One region of the Arthrobacter sp. 05T47 genome, then DNA from elsewhere that is predicted to be linked to it. Evidence: riboswitches for the same ligand, from Rfam matches in the RefSeq annotation. Region 1 holds a riboswitch; the other holds the start of a gene.
The links. Region 1 has a riboswitch for S-adenosylmethionine ahead of metX (homoserine O-acetyltransferase MetX). Riboswitches for the same ligand answer to the same signal wherever they lie in the genome.

Region 2: it holds a riboswitch for S-adenosylmethionine, as region 1 does, so the genes downstream of both, AC1DEY_RS12445 (aminotransferase class V-fold PLP-dependent enzyme) here and metX (homoserine O-acetyltransferase MetX) in region 1, are expected to answer to the same signal.

Annotation. Positions count from the first base shown of each region.
Region 1 covers NZ_JBFTKG010000034.1:10,243-14,648, reverse strand. The annotation lists gene AC1DEY_RS18565 (bifunctional o-acetylhomoserine/o-acetylserine sulfhydrylase) at 1-1,017, shown strand, start outside; SAM riboswitch class IV at 1,234-1,349, shown strand; gene metX (homoserine O-acetyltransferase MetX) at 1,362-2,609, shown strand; gene AC1DEY_RS18555 (MFS transporter) at 2,777-4,159, shown strand; gene AC1DEY_RS18550 (LysR family transcriptional regulator) at 4,256-4,406, opposite strand, start outside.
Region 2 covers NZ_JBFTKG010000015.1:86,394-93,257, forward strand. The annotation lists gene AC1DEY_RS12445 (aminotransferase class V-fold PLP-dependent enzyme) at 96-1,529, opposite strand; SAM riboswitch class IV at 1,564-1,677, opposite strand; gene AC1DEY_RS12450 (glutamyl-tRNA reductase) at 1,754-3,121, opposite strand; gene hisN (histidinol-phosphatase) at 3,238-4,050, opposite strand; gene rsgA (ribosome small subunit-dependent GTPase A) at 4,127-5,242, opposite strand; gene aroA (3-phosphoshikimate 1-carboxyvinyltransferase) at 5,226-6,629, opposite strand; gene AC1DEY_RS12470 (DoxX family protein) at 6,637-6,864, opposite strand, start outside.

The DNA of each region.
Region 1 (4,406 bases):
GGGGACCATGTGGTGGCCAGCCCCAGCCTCTACGGCGGCACCTACAACCTGCTCGCCCACACGCTGAAGAAGTTCGGCATCTCCGTGACCTTCGTGGAGGACCCGGACAACCTGGACCACTGGCGGGACGCCGTCCAGCCCAACACCAAGCTGTTCTTTGGCGAAGTGGTCTCCAACCCGCGCCAGGACGTGCTGGACATCGAAGGCGTGTCCGGGGTGGCCCACGAGGCCGGCGTGCCCCTGATCGTCGACAACACACTCTCCACCCCGTACCTCATCCGTCCGATCGAGTGGGGCGCGGACATCGTGGTCCACTCCGCCACCAAGTACCTGGGCGGCCACGGCGCCGCGATCGCCGGGGTGATCGTGGATTCCGGCAAGTTCGACTTCGGCAAGGACCCCGCCCGGTTCCCGGGCTTCAACACCCCCGACCCCACCTACAACGGCCTGGTCTACGCCCGGGACCTCGGTGCGGACGGCGCACTGGGCGCCAACCTCTCCTACATCCTCAAGGCCCGCGTGCAGCTCCTGCGCGACCTCGGCTCTGCCGTGTCCCCTTTCAACGCCTTCCTCATCGCCCAGGGCATCGAAACGCTGAGCCTGCGCGTCGAACGCCACGTTGCCAACGCCACCAAGGTGGCGCAGTGGCTGGAGGCCAGGGACGACGTCGAATCGGTCGCCTACGCGGGGCTGCCGTCCAGCCCCTGGTACGAGCGTGGCCGCAAATACGGGCCCAAGGGGACCGGCGCCGTCGTCGCCTTCAACCTCGCCGGGGGAGCGGAGGCCGGCAAGCGGTTCGTCGATGCCCTCGAACTGCACTCGCATGTCGCGAACATCGGCGATGTCCGCTCCCTGGTGATCCACCCGGCGTCCACCACGCACAGCCAGCTCTCGCCCGAGCAGCAGGAGATCGCCGGGGTCAATCCCGGGCTGGTGCGGCTCTCGGTGGGCCTGGAACACATCGATGACATCCTCGCGGACCTCGACGCCGGATTCCGCGCTGCCAAGGGCGCCTGACCCGGCGCTTTGGTAGCCGCCGGCCCCGAGTTCGCCGGAACCCGTCGCAGTCGCCGTAACCTTCCGGCGACTGGGCAGGCTTCCGGCGAACTCGCCGGACTGGATCGACGTGGGCCTGGATCGACATGGGGCTGGATCGACGTGGGAACCGCCGGGCTGTCACACGGGAGTCACAATCTTCGTCATTTCCGCACGCCGTTTCGTACACTCGTACCAGGTCATGAGTGCCAGTGACAGCCCCGGCTTGCTGGCCGGCAACCCTCCATWYGCGGCGGGGTGCCCCGGGTGAAGACCTGGCCTGCCGGTCAGCTGACGGCAGGCAAGCGCGAAGATAGGTCCTCATTATGACGATTGCCGTCACCCGCAGTGGTGAAACCGTAACGAAGCCATCCCCGAACCCTGTTGCCGCCGCAGCGGCCCGGGAAAGCACCCGGGAAAGCAGGCCGGAAAGCACCCCGGAAAGCACTCCGGTCCACGCTGCTTCCCCTGTGCCGGATGGCACGGTTCAGGACGGTACTGTCCAGTACGTCAGGATCGGTGACCTGCAGCTTGAATCCGGGATCCTGCTGCCGGATGTGGTCCTCGGCTTCGAGACGTGGGGGACCCTGAACGCGGACGCCTCCAACGCCGTCCTCATTGAACATGCCCTGACCGGGGACACCCACGTGACCCGCGGCGCCAGCGAGGAGCCCGGCTGGTGGGAGCAGCTCGCCGGACCCGGGGCTCCCGTGGACACGGAGAAGTACTTCGTCGTTTCGATCAACATCCTGGGCGGCTGTTACGGTTCCACCGGCCCCTCCACCCCGGCGCCGGACGGCCGCCCGTGGGGATCGCGGTTTCCGCTGGTCACGCTGCGGGACACCACCGCCGCCGAGGCCCGGCTGGCCGACGCCCTGGGCATCGGGAGCTGGTACGCCGTGGTGGGCGGCTCGCTTGGCGGCGCCCGCGCCCTTGAATGGGCCGTCACCTACCCGGACCGGGTCCGCCGCTGCGCCGTGATTTCCGTCGGCCCCAGCAGCACCGCCGAACAGATTGCCTTTGCGCAGGCCCAGACCCTGGCCATCCGGCAGGACCCCCATTTCAACGGGGGGAACTACTACGGTGGCCCGGAACCCGAAGCTGGGCTGGCCCTCGCCCGCCGCATCGCCCACATCACCTACCGCTCCGCGGCCGAACTGGACGGCAGGTTTGGCCGGAACCCGCAGGCGTCCGAGGCGCCGCTGGAAGCCGGATCGCTGGCCGGACGCGGGCGCTACCAGGTTGAAAGCTACCTGGACCACCAGGGCAGCAAGCTGGTCCGGCGCTTTGACGCCAACAGCTACATCGCCATTACCGAGGCGCTCATGAGCCACGATGTGTGCCGGGGGCGCGGAAGCCTGCCGGAGGCGCTTGCCCCCGCCACCGCCGAGTTCCTGGTGGCGGCCGTCGACTCGGACCGGTTGTACTTCCCGGCCCAGACCCGCGAGCTGGCAGATGCCTTGCCGGGCGGTGCGGAACTGCACATGATTCAGGCTCCGATCGGCCACGACGGCTTCCTGACCGAGATCGGGCAGCTTGGCGGCCAGCTGCGGGAGACCTTCTTCGGCCACTAGGCGTGGCGTTCCTGTGCATTTTTGCAGATGCTCTCTGCACTAATGGTCGTTGTGGCTCAGTGCCTGCGGACCCATACTCGTTGAGAATAACGCTGTGTGTGCTAACTCACACAAATTTTCAGCCCAATGGTCCACGGGGTGTCGAAGGCGACACCGAAGGAGTTCTCATGAGCACGGAAAACGCCGCCGCAACGCGCGCAGACGAGCCAGACGTCAAGACGTCCGGCCTGAAGAAGGTGGTGGCGGCCTCGATGGCCGGCACCGTGGTGGAATGGTACGAATTCTTCCTGTACGCATCCGCGGCCACGCTGGTCTTCGGCAAAACGTTCTTCCCCAATTCAGGCACGGAACTGGACGGCATCCTCGCGGCGTTCCTGACCTATGCCGTCGGCTTCGTCGCCCGCCCGATCGGCGGGATCGTGTTCGGCCACTTTGGCGACAAGTTCGGCCGCAAGCAGCTGCTCCAGCTCAGCATCATCCTGGTGGGCGTGTCCACCTTCCTGATGGGCTGCCTCCCCACCTTCGCGCAGATCGGCTACTGGGCCCCGGCGCTGCTGGTGTTCCTGCGCTTCGCCCAGGGCTTCGCCGTCGGCGGTGAATGGGGCGGTGCCGTTCTGCTCGTCGCAGAGCACAGCCCGAGCAAGTCCCGTGGCTTCTGGGCCAGCTGGCCGCAGTCGGCCGTTCCGCTCGGCAACCTCTTCGCCACCGCCGTGCTGTTCATCCTGTCCTCCGTGCTGTCCTCCGCGGACTTCCTCGGCTGGGGCTGGCGGGTTGCCTTCTGGCTCTCGGCCGTGATTGTCCTGATCGGTTACTACATCCGCACCAAGGTCAGCGACGCCCCGATCTTCCTCGAAGCACGCAAGGAGGTTGAGGCCGGCCACAAGGGTTACGGTGTTGCCGAGGTCTTCCGCCGCTACCCCCGCGGCGTGTTCACCGCCATGGGCCTGCGCTTCGCGGAAAACATCCTGTACTACCTCGTGGTCACTTTCTCCATCACCTACCTCAAGACGGTGGTCCATGCCGACACCTCCCGGATCCTGCTGCTCCTGCTGGTGGCGCATGTGGTCCACTTCTCCGTGGTGCCCATAGTCGGCAGGCTCTCGGACAGCCTGGGCCGCAAGCCGGTCTACATGGCCGGCGCCGTTCTTGGTGCGACCTGGGGCTTCTTCGCCTTCCCGATGATGGACACCGGAAACGATTTCATCATCCTCGCCGCGGTCGTCATCGGCCTGCTCTTCCACGCCCTGATGTACGCCGGCCAGCCGGCCATCATGGCCGAGATGTTCCCGACCCGCATGCGGTATTCCGGTGTTTCCCTTGGCTACCAGGTGACTTCGATCGTGGCCGGCTCGCTGGCGCCGATCATCGCCGTCGCCCTGCTGGGCCAGTTCAAGTCCTCCGTCCCGGTAGCCATCTACCTCATGATCGCCTGCGCGATTACCGCCGTCGCCGTGTTCTTCCTCAAGGAGACCCGCGGCATTTCGCTCCACGACGTCGACGCCGCCGACGCCCGGGGCACCGCAGACCTCCTCGCCGCCGGCAAGCGGTAGTTCCGCCCGAGGAGACCCCGCCAGGAATAACCGCAGTGGGGGAGGCTGCCCGGGTCCGCGCACCGCGCGGACCCGGGCAGCTGCGTTTACGCGGACTCAGGCGGACAGCACGTCCTGCCGCTCCCGGATTTCGCCGCGTATCGCCTCGAGCACGGCGCGGACCGGGGCCGAGCGCAGGGACTCGGGCCGGGCGACCGCCCAGATGGGCAGCTGTCGCTGGAAATCGTCCGGCAGGACGGGCAGGAAA
Region 2 (6,864 bases), on a different contig from region 1:
AGGTCCTGTTGGTTCAGATACCTTTCGAATTTACCGCACCCGCGCCGGGCCCTAATTCCGCAGGCCTGGTAGTCCACACGGCCAGCTCGACGCCGCTAGTCCAGGTTGCAGGGGGCGGCACCGGCGGTGCCGGGGGTGTTCGGCGCCCAATGCGGGTAGGTGCGGGTGTCGTGGGCCGGTACCCAGCGGCCGGCATCCACCACGTAGTCCCAGCCGAGTCCGGTTTGCCGCAGTTGCTGCAGGCCGGCCAGCAGGCGCTCGGCGTCCTCCAGCCGTGAGCCGAGGCCGAAGCTCGCGCGCAGGGAGCCGGCGGGCAGGCCGAGCCGCTTGAGCAGCGGGTGGGCGCAGAAGCGGCCGTCGCGCAGGCCGATGCCGTGTTCGGCCGACAGGTAGGCGGCCACCAGCCCGGCGTCGTAGCCCTCGACCGAGAAGTTCACGACGCCGATGGTGCCGGTCTGATCGCCCGCTTCGGAATCGGCAAATATCCGGTGCACGGTCACGCCCTCGATGCCTTCGAGACCCTCGACCAGGAAGGACCGGATGGCGTCCTCGTGGGCCTGCCACTGCTCCGGGTCCAGTGCCGCGATGACCTGGGTGGCGCGGGCCAGGGCGGCAGCACCCAGGACGTTCGGCGAGCCGCCCTCGTGCCGGGCCGGCCCGGTGGTCCAGCTGACGGAGTCGAGCCGGGCGTCACGGACGGCGCCGCCGCCGGCCAGGTGCGGGGTGCCGGCGTCGAGCCAGTCGGTCCGTCCCACCAGCACGCCGGAGCCGAACGGGGCGTACAGCTTGTGCCCCGAGAAGGCGAGGTAGTCGACGTCGTCCGCGGCGATGTCAATCCGCCGGTGCGGGGCCAGCTGCGCGGCGTCGACGACGATCCTGGCGCCGTACTCGTGCGCCAGTGCGGCGAGGGCCCGGATCGGCAGGATCTCCCCGGTGACATTCGAGGCGCCGGTGACGGCGAGCAGGCTGACGCCGCCGCGGGCGAGTTCGTCCCGGAGGCGGTCCACCGTGGCTGCGAGGGTGGGAGCGGCCACGACGCTGCGGTGCGGGACGTTCTGCCAGGGCAGGAGGTTGGCGTGGTGCTCGATGTCGAGATAGAGGACCTCACCGGCGGGGCGGCCGTCGCGCAGCGGCAGGCAGCCGGCCAGCAGGTTCAGTGAATCGGTGGTGTTGCGGGTGAAGATCACGGAATCGTCCGCACGGCCGCCGACGAAGTCCCGCACAATGTCCCGGGCGTTCTCGTAGACGGAGGTGCTGATCTGCGATGCATAGCCGGCGCCGCGGTGCACACTCGCGTAGTACGGCAGGATTTCGTTCAGGTAGGCCGAGACGACGGACAGGGCCGGTGCGGAGGCGCCGTAGTCGAGGTTGGCGTAGCGGGCGTGGCCGCCTGTGATCAGCGGGGCCTGGATTTCGGCCCCGGTGACGGCGGCCAGCGGCCGGGCCGCGACGGCGCGGCGTCCGTCAGGGCGCGCTGCGTCGGAGCCGGCGTGGAATTCGGGGGCTGCGGGGAAAATGGCAGTTGTCATGGGACCTCACTCGACCAGGACCCCACATGGTGGGAATCCGCGCTTGCCGGGTCCGTTCCGGACCGGCCAGGTCGTCACCCGGGGCACCCCACCGCGAAAGGAGGGTTGCCGGCCAGCAAACCGGGGTTTAGCGCTGGCACTCGTGACCTGCATCGAGCGTAGGACATCAGCGCAGCCGGGGAAAAGGCGCCGGCGATTGTGAAGCGGATTATTACGGACCAGGCCTACGAAGCACGCGGATCCGCCGCAACACGCGTCAGGGGAGGCAAGGTGCGGGCGCCGGCGGGCTGGACACTGAGGCCGAACAGGGCCTCCACTGCTGCCGCGTAGTCGTGCTGCCGGCCGTCCGCGGCCAGTTCCCGCGCGCGGACTGTTGGAAGGTGAAGCAGCCGGCGGACCATTCGGCGCATCGCCAGGTTCACATCCTCAGCCTGGGCGGCGCTGCCGTGTTGCCGCAGGACGCGCTCCATTTCAGCTTCGAGGACCTGGTGGACGTGCCGGCGCAGGGCCACGATTGCGGCGTCGGCTGCGCGCAGTTCCTCGCGTTTTTCGAAGCGGTGCGCCGCCTGCCGGACCATGGCGCGGGCGAGGCGGAGCGCCTCGGCGTCCGCCGGGGGAGCGGCGGATCCAACAGAGTCCAGGGTGATCAGTTCAACGCCCGGCAGATCCGCCACACCGGGGTCGAAGTCATGGCTGGGAGCGAGGTCGATGACGGTGAGGGGATGGACGGTGCCATCCCGCCAATCCGCCAGTTGGGCTGCCCCGATGCGCTTCTCCGTGCCGCTGCAGCCAATGATGATTTCTGCCCGCGCAACGGCGGCGGGCAGCTCCCGGTCCGTCAGCGGCGTGCCACCCCGGCTTGCCACAKACGACTCCGCCCGGCCGGATTGGGAGAAGACGGAAATGGTGGGGCATCGTTTGCTCCTGAGGATCTCCGCGACGCACGCGGCGTAGGAGCCGGTGCCAAAGAGGACCACGGACGCATCGGCCAGGGACGGCTGTGCTCCTCCGGCGGTGGCCAAATCAAGGGCCACGGATGCTATGGACCTGCTGGTGCTGCCGAGCGCGATCCGGGCCCCCACAGCCCTGCCGGTGCGGGACGCCTCCTGAAACAGCCGGACCAGAAGCCCGCCCGCAGTACCCGTAGCCTGTGCTTCAGCGAGGGCGCGCCGGACCTGGCCCGCGACGTGGCGCTCGCCCACCACGACGGAATCCAGGCCGGCTGCAACGGAGAAGAGATGTTCCGCCGCCGACGCCCCGGAGAAGTGCTCGAACAGGCACGCAAGCCGCGCCGCGGGGAGGTTCGCGCAGAGGCGGACCGTACCCAGGGCCTCGGAACAGGCGGCTGCTACGTGCTCCCCGGACGCCACCTCGCAGTAAATCTCGAAGCGGCTGCAGGTGGACACGATGACGGCTCCGGACACGGCGGAACTGCCGGCGAGCAGATGCTGGCCCAGTTCCGGGGAGACGGCGTGGAGCCTGGCGGCGGACTCTATGTCCAGGTCCCGGTACTTCGCAATGAGGACCAGCAGGACCGGACCGACGCCGGGGTCGGGGGTTTCGGGATCCGCGGGGTGAACCGATCCAGACATGGCTGCCCTCCTGCCACTCGATGCCCGCTCCGCGCCATGACTGACAGCGCCATGACTGACAGTGAAGCTGGGGACAGAGTCGTACAGGGGCCCTTGGGAATCCTTGAGGGTGGAGCCTAGAGGAGGTCGTCGAGCCCTGGGTTGAGCCGCTTGAGCACTTCCGAGTGGAGGATTGAGTTGGTGGCCAGGGCGTTGCCGCCGAAGGGGCCGTCCTCGCCCTCGAGCGAGGTGAAGCGGCCGCCGGCCTCGGTCACGATCGGCACCAGCGCGGCCATGTCGTAAAGGTTCAGTTCGGGTTCGCAGGCGATGTCAACGGCACCCTCGGCCACGAGGCAGTACGACCAGAAGTCGCCGTAGGCGCGGGTCCGCCAGACCTCTTCGGTGAGGCCCAGGAACTCGTCCAGGTTCCCGCGCTGCTTCCAGCCGCCCAGGCTGGAGTAGGACAGTGAGGCGTCCTCGAGCTTGGATACGTTGGAGACCTTCAGCCGTGTGGCGGCGGCGAGCGAGCGGCCCGTGTAGGCGCCTGCTCCCTTCGCAGCCCACCAGCGCTTGCCCAGTGCCGGCGCGCTGACGACGCCGACCACCGGCTCGCCCTCGTCGACGAGGGCGATCAGGGTGGCCCAGACGGGCACGCCGCGGACAAAGTTCTTGGTGCCGTCGATCGGGTCGATGATCCAGCGGCGGGAGCCATGGCCCGAGCTGCCGAATTCTTCGCCCAGGACCGCATCGCGCGGACGGGAGCGGGAGAGCTGGCCGCGGATGGCCTCTTCAGCCGACTTGTCGGCATCGGTGACGGGGGTGAGGTCCGGCTTCGTCTCGATCCGAAGGTCGAGCGCCTTGAAGCGGCTCATGGTCTGGGAATCGACGGAATCTGCCAGTACATGGGCAAGGCGCAGGTCATCGTTGTAGCTTGAAGCGGATTGGCTCATGGTTCCAAACTACCGTCAAAGCGGCCCGGCCGCCGGGAGGCCGCGGCACTGCGCCGCCGCCCGCGAACCCGGCTGGCTAGGACACGGTGCCCAGTTCCTTGGTTTCCTGCGCTTCCATCCGCGGGTCAGTGCCCAGCAGCCGGCGTAGGGACGCGAGCCGGGCGGGTCCGGAGGGTCCCGCGTGCCCGGCCGCAACCCACTTGTCGACGCCGCAGTTGACGGCGGTGGCGTCGTGTTTGCAGCCGCGTTCGCAGTCATCGGTGCCCGGTTCCAGGTCCGGGAAGGAACGCAGGATCCGGTCGGGGTCCACGTGGGCCAGCCCGAAGGACCGGATGCCGGGGGTGTCGATGATCCAGCTGCCGGCCGGGGCGTCGTTGACCTTCAGTGCCAGCGCGGAGGAGGAAGTGTGGCGGCCGCGGCCGGTCACCGCGTTGACGCCTCCGGTAGCCCGCTCGGCCCCGGTCAGGGCGTTGACCATGGTGGACTTGCCGACGCCGGAATGGCCCAGCATCACGGTGACCTTGCCATCGAGATAGCCGCGCAGCTGGGACACCGCGTCCTTGTCCAGCCGGGCGGAGAGCCCGTCGTCGGAGCGGGCGTCAATGCCGGAAGCGGCGGAGTCCGCCGTTTTGGAGATGATGACGGGGAAGTCGAGGTGCTGGTAATTGGACAGCAGCTCTGCGGGATCCTTGACGTCTGCCTTGGTGACGAGCAGCAGCGGCTCAATGCCGGCGTCGTACGCGGCCACCAGAGCGCGGTCGATGAAACCGGTCCGCGGCTCGGGGTTGGCGGCGGCGACCACCACCACCAGCTGGTCGGCGTTGGCCACGACGGCGCGTTCGATCGGATCGGTGTCATCGGCACTGCGGCGCAGCAGCGTCTTGCGGTCCTGGATCTTGACCAGCCGCGCGAGGGTGTCCGGCTCGCCGGTGACGTCCCCCACCAGGGAGACGAAGTCGCCGGCCACCACAGGATTGCGGCGCAGTTCCCGGGCCCGCGCCGCGATGATCTTGCGTTCGCCGGGGGTCCCTTCATCGACGACGGCCGTGTAGCGGCCGCGGTCAACGGTGATGATGCGTCCGGTGACGGCGTCGTCGTGGGCGGGCCGGTCCTTCGTGCGCGGCCGGGTGCCCTTCTTGTTCGGGCGGATCCGGACGTCGGACTCGTCCCAGGAATCAGTGCTGCGTGCCACCGGCGGTGTCCTCATCTGCGGCGGGTCCCTGTGCCAGCATCGCTTCCCAGAGCTGCGGGAAGTCGGGCATGGTCTTGGCCGTGGTCGCGATGTCCTCGACCTCCACGCCGGGCACGGCAAGGCCAAGGATGGCGCCGGCGGTGGCCATGCGGTGGTCCGCGTAGCTGTGCACCACGCCGCCGTGCAGCGTGGCCGGGCGGATGATGAGACCGTCGGCGGTCTCTTCGGCGTCGCCGCCGAGGCGGGTGATTTCGGCGACGAGGGCGGCGAGCCGGTCCGTTTCGTGGCCCCGGAGGTGGGCGATCCCGGTCAGCCGCGAGGGACCCGCGGCCAGTGCACAGAGCGCCGCAACAGTCGGGGCGAGCTCGCTGGTCTCGTCGAAGTCGCCGCCCTTGATCTGCGGCCCGCCGGTGACGGTCAGGGTCCCGCGCTCCACGCTCACGTCCGCGCCCATGGCGGTCAGGATGCCGCGCCAGAGGTCGCCCACTTGGGTGGTTTCCGCGGGCCAGTTCGGGATCCGCACGGTGCCGCGGGTAGCGAGGGCAGCCGCCAGGAACGGTCCGGCGTTGGAGAGGTCCTGCTCGATCCGCTGGTCGAAGGCGCGGATCGGGCCCGGCGCGACAACCCAGTGGTTCGGCACGGAGTCATCAACCGCCACGCCCACGCCCCGCAGCACGGCCACGGTCATGTTGATGTGGTCCAGGCTTGGCACGGGCTTTCCGACGTGTTCGAGGTGGAGTCCCTCGGTGAAGCGTGCACCGGCCAGCAGCAGGGCCGAGACGAACTGGGACGACGCGCTGGCGTCGATGACGAGGTGTCCGCCGCGCACTTCGCCCGTGCCGTGGACGGTGAAAGGCAACGACGACGTCGTTCCGCCGTCGGGCGCGCTCACCGCGACACCCAATCCGGTCAGGGCCTCGATGATGGTGCCCATCGGGCGTTTGCGGGCGTGCGGGTCGCCGTCGAAGCGGGATTCGCCACGGCGCAGCGCCGCGACCGGGGGCACAAAGCGCATGACGGTGCCGGCCAGGCCGCAGTCGATCGCGGAGTCCATCGCCGCGGCGTCCAGGCTGATCGGACTGATTTCCAGGTCGGGGCCGAAGGCGCCGTCGCCGGGAACCTCGGTGACTGTGGCTCCCAACTGCCGCAGGGCCTCAATCATCAGGGCCGAATCCCGGGAGTGCAGGGGAGCGCGGAGACGGGACGGCCCGTCCGCGAGGGCCGCGAGCACGAGGTACCGGTTGGTCAGGGACTTGGAGCCCGGAACGGTGACGGTGGCATCGACCGGCCGTGCCGCGAAGGGCGCAGGCCAGTGCGGACCGGTGTCGGGAGTATCCAGGCCGGCAGAGTGGGAAGGGGCCGCTGCGGAGGGGGTGGTGCCAGTCATTACCGTCTTAGGCTCCGGCTGTGTGGTCGACGGCCTTGCGGACGACTTTGTCGGCCTTTTTCAGCTGTTTGTTGGTTGTCTTCCGGGCGTCCGCGGCCAGGTGTCCGGCCCGCCAGGCCAGGCTGGGCTTGCCGGCGGTATCGACCGCGGCGAGGAGGACGCCGCCGGTGAGGGAGACGTTTTTCAGGAGCTGCTTGCGGCGGGCGTTGCGGGCCTCCTTGGACGTGATGTCCGC